DNA from 3 places in the Chromohalobacter sp. HP20-39 genome. Region 3 is predicted to be linked to each of the others. Evidence: predicted binding sites of a transcription regulator. Region 3 holds the regulator's gene; each other region holds the start of a gene.
The links. The regulator sigma-54, encoded in region 3, starts transcription at its own class of promoters, with help from an activator protein. The targets are predictions, from matches to a motif close to TGGCACNNNNNTTGCTNT.

Region 1 (2,203 bases), on a different contig from region 3:
CAGCGACTCGGGCAAGGCCGCGCAGTTGACGCGGACCAGCGGCCCTGCGCAGCGTGAGGAAAGCGCATGCACGCGCCGGGCGATCCGCTCCTTGCCGACCCCGGTCTCGCCATGCAGCAGCACGCTCATGTCGGTGGGCGCCACCAGGACAAGACTTTCTTCCAGTCGCCGCATGGCGGGGCTTTGCCAATCGGGCGTGCTATTGCGCGGTGCGTTGGGGTCGGGGAAGTGCTGGTCGAGTGCCTGGTTGAGGCGCGAGCGGGTATCGCTTAGCTGTTGCGCGAGACGCAGGCAGGTCGCCAGCAGGCCTGCCGCAGCCAACAGTTCGTCATCGTCGATGGCGGCCAGGCAGCCCGGTGTCAACGCATCCAGCGTCAGCATGCCGAGCAGCCGGTCACCATCGCGCAGGGCCACACCCATGCAGTCATGCACGTGGCTCAAGGTGTCGTCGAGCAGGCCATCGAAGGGATCGGGCAACGGCGAGTCGAGCGGAAAGCGGCACACGCCGGGATGCGCGGCGATCGCGGCCAGACGCGGGTGCTCCGCCAGGCTAAAGCGGCGACCGCGGACTTCGTCATCGAGGCCCAGCACGGCAACGGGTTGCAGGCCATCGTCGTGGGCGACCATCAAAGTGCTGGCATCGGCGGGATAAGCGCCGACCAGTGCGGCGAGCAGTTGTGCCCAGCGCTCGGGCAGGGCATCGCTGCCACGTCCGACGCTGAGGTCGGCGAGCAGGCCGCGCAAGGTATTCAGGAATGCTGTCATTTATACATAGTTTCCAAGAAAGTTGTCATAACGACACGCATAAATGAATGTTATTTTGACACTTGCGATGGCAAAGGCAAGGGTTCGCCCTTCACCGGGTCTCATCTTGAAGTACGCTGGAAGCGGCCACTACGCGGCCTTGCCGGCACTGGCGTGGCACAATGTCGCGGGGGCGGCGAAATGCTCCGAGTTGGCACTCCGATTGCGATAACAGGGATACATACTGCAAGTATCGCGAGGAGACATCATGCTGACATCCGCTCAGGAATCCGTTATCGCCGCCACTACGCCTGTGGTCGCCGAACACATCGAGGCCATCGCCAAGCGCTTCTATCCGTTGATGTTCGCACGCTACCCCGAGGTCAAGACGCTGTTCAATGCTGCGCATCAGCAAAGTGGCGGGCAGCCGCGCGCGCTGGCGGGTGCCGTCGTTGCCTATGTGCAACTGCGCCATGAGCCGGCACGTCTCGACGAGGTGCTGGGCATCATCGTCGACAAGCATGTGTCGCTGGGAATCCGCCCCGAGCATTATCCGATCGTCGGCGAATGCTTGATGGCGTCGATCGGCGAGGTGCTGGGCGAGGCAGTGACGGCGGAGGTCGCCGATGCCTGGAGCGCGCTTTACGAGGAACTGGCGGGGCTTCTGATCGAGAAGGAGGCACGCCGTTATCACGAATTCGCCGCTCAGCCCGGTGGCTGGGACGGTACCCGCGGGTTCCGCATCGTCGCCAAGCGCCCCGAGAGTGCCGTCATTACTTCCTTCGAGTTGGCGCCGGTGGATGGCGGTGCGGTCGCCGCGCATCGTCCGGGGCAGTATATCGGTCTCAAGCTGGCCATCGACGGCGAAACCGTGCATCGCCACTACAGTCTCTCGGCGGCGCCCAATGGCAAGACTTATCGGATTTCCATCAAGCGCGAGGAGGGTGGCCAGGTCAGCCGGTATTTCCATGACCGCCTGGCGGTGGGCGATACCCTGGAGCTGCTGCCACCGGCGGGGCATTTGACCTTGGTCGAGGGCGATACGCCGGTGATGCTGATCAGTGGCGGCGTGGGGCAGACGCCGATGTTGCCGCTGGCCCGGCAGGCGCTCGTCGAGGGGCGTCGCGTCGTCTACCTGCATGCGGCGCGTGATGGCGCGATGCGTGCTTTCGCTGGCGAGTTGGCCGAACTGCGCAAGGCGTATCCGGCATTATTGCGGGTGATTAGCGTCTATTCTCGACCGCGCGCGGAGGATATGCCCGATCATGTCGGCCGCGTGGATGCCGACCTGCTGTCGAAGTATGTGCCGCGTGACGCCGACTGTTATACGGTGGGGCCGACGGACTTCATGCGCTGCGTCGATGCGGTGCTGGGGACGCTCGGGATCGAGGCGGCACGTCGCCATCATGAGTTCTTCGGCCCGGCTGAGCCGCTGGCGGATGTCGCCTAAGACATGGGG
Region 2 (2,203 bases), on a different contig from region 3:
CGGCCCTTCGAGTTCGGAGAACAACGAGGGCAGGATCAAGCCCATCGGCCGGCGCTTGGAGAACCGCACCAGGTCGGCTTCCAAGGCCTCCACCGGGCGCTGGGTCAGGTTATGGAAAGTGGTAACGATACCGTTCTGGTAGAAGTCGCTCATCGTGACGTGTCCTCCTGGGGGGTCTTGTCTCCGGACGTCGCATCCATGCAGGTCTGCCACCAATCGGCGATCCCCTCAGCCCAACCTTCGGGGCCAGGCTGCCGGGTGCGATAGAGCGTCATTCCTCCGGCGATGTCCACCACCGCCTCGTGCTTGCCGCGCACTAGAATCGGATGATCGACGGCCTCGAGCAGACTGACATCGTTGGGACCGTCGCCAAGCCCCGCGCTGGAAGGCCGGACACCGCGCAGCGCCGTGTGACGATCGAGCAGCCAGCGCACCGCTTGACCCTTGTCGACCGCCCCCATCACATGCCAGAAACGCCCGCCTCGGGTCAGGCGCAGGCCATCGCTTTCCAAGGCGTGACGAAAGCGCGCCAGGGCCCCCTCGTCGTCGTCCCACAATAGTGGCTCACTACCTTCACGCGCCTGCGCCTGACGCGCCTTGTCGGCGCTCAGCGAGGTCAACTCGCAAAGTGTGTCGAGAGACAACTCGCCCATGCCACGAAAGCGCACGCCCAACCGCTCGCGTAGCACCTCGAGACGCCGCCGAATGAAACCGATATCCAGTGACGGCGTCTTGACGATAAGCCCATCCGGCGCGGCGGGGTCGCGATCCAGTCGGGCATGTTGCCAGCGTGCCGGCAGTCCGATCACCGCACCGTTTTCGGCAATGAACGGCGTCTCCGTCAAGCCCAGCTCATTGCGTAGGGCCAGCAGTTCCTCGCGGGTCTTGCTGGTGGTAGGAATCACCGCGACACCGGCCTCGGTGAGCCGTGACAACCAAGCGGCGGCGGGTTGCCACGTATAGCTGTCGTGGTCGAGTAGCGTGCCATCCAAATCGGTGAACACCAGCCACGGCGTATGCGAAACCGACTGCGTCATGAGCCTTCTCCCCCTTGCACCGCTTCAAATGTCCCGGAATGCGCCGCATGGCCGCCGCAAGCGTCCATGAAAGGAACTCTTCAGATGAGAGTAGCACGGATCATGCCATCCTCTGACAGGCAACGCTTCGAGCCCGGCTGCCAAGGGCTCGTGCACGCCCCGCCACGGTGCATGATTGAGGCACGCCCACAAAAATGCCCCGCTGCGGCGCATCTTGTGCACTACAACGGGGCGTACCATGCATAGGCAATATGAGCAGAACCCGCTACTCGGCGTGATGATGCTCGGCGATCAACGCCAACCCGGCAAGCGTCGCCGCGTCGCTATCCAGCGGCGTGACCTCGAGACCGGCCGCTGCCAGTGCCAGCGTATAAGGGCTGCGTAGAGCCTCGGCGCCGATCAACAGCAGGCGTTCGAGGTCGGGGCGTGCGGCGCGCATGGCACGCACTTCCTCACCGATCAACACGCCGGAGATGAAGCTGCCCACCTGCTCGGTTGCCAGACCGCAATAGAGATGTCGGCTGCGCGCCTCGAACAGGGCATGCAGCACGCCGTCCTCGTCCTGGGCACGCGCCAGTCCCTGGCGAAAGGCGTCTTCATCGAACGGCGCCTCATCACGGGCGGGCTCGCCTGGCAAGGTGTGAAAGCGTACCGCGTGATAAAGCTCACCCGTCATCAGGGTGGTGAAAGTAGTCATGCGATCATCGCGCAGGCGCGCCCACTTGCTGTGGGTACCGGGCAAGCAACAATCGGCATCAGAGGTCCCCGCCAGGGCCAGTGCACCGAAGGCCTGGACTTCCTCACCGCGCATGATGTCACAGTGGGCCTCGTCGACTTGCTTCACGCCCGGCACGATCCAGGCATTTTCCAACCCTGGCGCGGCCACGACATGCGCGGCGAGATCCCACCCCGAGACGGGCAGGTCGAGCTGCGGTGCCTCACTCCAGCCGCGCTTGGAGCCAACCATGCCTGCCAGATAGACGGGGACACGCCCACCCTCGCGCCAGTCGCCGACCTGGGCCTGGCAGTAATGCGGAAACTCAGCGGTTTCCAGCGCCTTGAGGCCTGCCTCGCTACGCCGCGTATCGAGACAAGCACCGCTTTGCCGATCGACCAGAAACGCCCGGAAATTGCTAGTGCCCCAGTCGATGACAATCAGTCGCTCC
Region 3 (2,203 bases):
CATCGATCTTTCGCAAGCTCTCGGTCGCCGACAACATCATGGCGATTCTCGAAACACGCCGCGATCTCGACAAGGCCGCGCGCAAAGCGCAACTCGAACGCCTCCTCGAGGAGTTCCATGTCACCCACATCCGTGACAACCCCGGCATGAGCCTGTCCGGAGGGGAGCGCCGTCGCGTCGAGATCGCCCGCGCCCTGGCCACCGAACCCGCTTTCATCTTGCTCGACGAACCCTTTGCCGGGGTTGATCCGATTTCCGTCGGCGAGATAAAGAGCATCATTCGCCAACTCCGCGATCGTGATATCGGCGTCTTGATCACCGACCACAACGTCCGCGAAACCCTGGATATCTGTGATAACGCCTATATCGTCGGCGACGGACAGATCATCGCCGAGGGGCATGCCGACGCCATCCTCGCCAACCAGAAAGTACGCGACGTCTATCTCGGCCATGAGTTCCGACTGTAAGCGCAAGCTACTGGAACCGCCCTGCGCTTATATAAATGGCACGATTGTTGCTTCCGTTCTTGCAAGTGACGTCGTCGCGGGATAACGTACGGGCACCGTTTCAGGAAGCGACGACCGATTCTCCATGTCCATGAAACCTACGCTGCAGCTTCGCGTCGGCACCCAGCTGACGATGACGCCTCAATTACAGCAAGCCATCCAGCTCTTGCAACTCTCGACGCTGGACTTGCGCCAGGAGATTCAGCAAGCGCTCGACTCCAACCCCATGCTGGAACTCGAAGAGAACTTCGACGAACGCGAGGTCAGCGAATCCCAGCAGGAGGATGACTGGACGGACGACATCCCTGAGAGCCTGTCGCTGGATAGCGAATGGAGCGACACCTATCAAGATGCCGGCTCCTCGCTGACGGGCGGAGGCGGTAGTAGCGAGGAAGGACCCGACATAGAGCGCAATACCGCGCATACCAGCCTGCATGACCACCTGGCTTGGCAACTCGCCATGGCCGACATGACACCGCAAGACCGCGATATCGCCGAGAGCCTGATCGATGCCGTGGGTGCCGACGGCTATCTCACCCTCTCTCTCGACGAACTGGTCGAGGGCCTTCGCGGCCAAGGCCTTTCCGGGCTCAAGACCAGCGATGTCGAACACGTCATGATGCGCGTGCAGCAGTTCGATCCCACCGGTGTCGGTGCCCGCGATCTGCGCGAGTGCCTATTGTTGCAGCTCGGTGCTCTACCCGAGGACATGCCGCTGCTGACCCAGGCCAAACGCCTGGTACGCCAGTTCCTCGAGGCACTGGCCGGCAACGATCGCAAGTTGCTCAAGCGGCGCCTGCGCCTCGACGAGGAGGAACTCGATCATGTCATCGCGCTGGTTCGCACGCTCGATCCACGGCCCGGCCTCGCCTTCGAGGACAGCAGCAACGACTATGTCATCCCCGACCTGATCGCACGCCGCGTTCGACAGGACTGGCGCATCGAGCTCAATCCCGAGGCGCTCCCCCGGGTACGCATCCAGCCGGATTACGCCGCGCTCATCAAGCGCGCCGACAAGAGCGATGACAATACCTTTCTCAAGCAACATCTGCAGGAAGCCAAATGGTTGCTCAAGAGCCTCTCGAGCCGTAACGACACCTTGCTGCGCGTGGGACGGGAGATCATGGCGCGCCAGCTCGATTTCCTGGAACACGGCGAGGAAGCAATGAAACCACTGATCCTGGCCGATATCGCCAGCGCAGTGGATATGCATGAATCGACCATCTCCCGCGTGACCACGCAGAAATTCATTCATACCCCACGTGGCGTCCTGGAGCTTAAATACTTCTTTTCCAGCCACGTCGGTGGTCAAGGCGAAACCGATGCTCATTCCAGCACGGCAATCCGCGCGCGGCTGAAAAAATTGATCGGTGACGAGCCGCCACGCAAGCCTCTATCCGACAGCAAGCTCGTCGACCTGCTGGCCCAGGACGGGATTCAGGTCGCACGACGCACCGTCGCCAAGTACCGTGAAGCGATGGGCATTCCTTCTTCCAGTGAGCGCAAACGACTCGCCTGATGGAGGGCGAGTTGCACGCACTTACCACGCTGCGTAGACTCGCCGCGACCTTTGTCAGCCAACGCCTGCTCAGGGCTATGCAGCGCTCTAAAAAGGGTTACAATCGAAGAGCCAACCGATGGAATAGGAGCGTGCCATGCAAGCCAATATCACCGGTCATCACATCGAACTGACCGAT

Region 1: hmpA (NO-inducible flavohemoprotein) is a predicted target of sigma-54. The motif match lies at 957-974, and genes of this name have one in related genera.
Region 2: RVY79_RS00840 (HAD-IIB family hydrolase) is a predicted target of sigma-54. The motif match lies at 1,128-1,145, and genes of this name have one in related genera.

Annotation. Positions count from the first base shown of each region.
Region 1 is NZ_JAWHTP010000011.1:39,086-41,288, forward strand. Features, by position in the region: gene norR (nitric oxide reductase transcriptional regulator NorR) at 1-765, opposite strand, end outside; gene hmpA (NO-inducible flavohemoprotein) at 1,013-2,194, shown strand.
Region 2 is NZ_JAWHTP010000001.1:178,534-180,736, forward strand. Features, by position in the region: gene RVY79_RS00835 (glycosyl transferase) at 1-153, opposite strand, end outside; gene RVY79_RS00840 (HAD-IIB family hydrolase) at 150-1,037, opposite strand; gene RVY79_RS00845 (2-dehydro-3-deoxygalactonokinase) at 1,303-2,203, opposite strand, start outside.
Region 3 is NZ_JAWHTP010000003.1:217,411-219,613, reverse strand. Features, by position in the region: gene lptB (LPS export ABC transporter ATP-binding protein) at 1-467, shown strand, start outside; gene RVY79_RS07605 (RNA polymerase factor sigma-54) at 592-2,025, shown strand; gene hpf (ribosome hibernation-promoting factor, HPF/YfiA family) at 2,162-2,203, shown strand, end outside.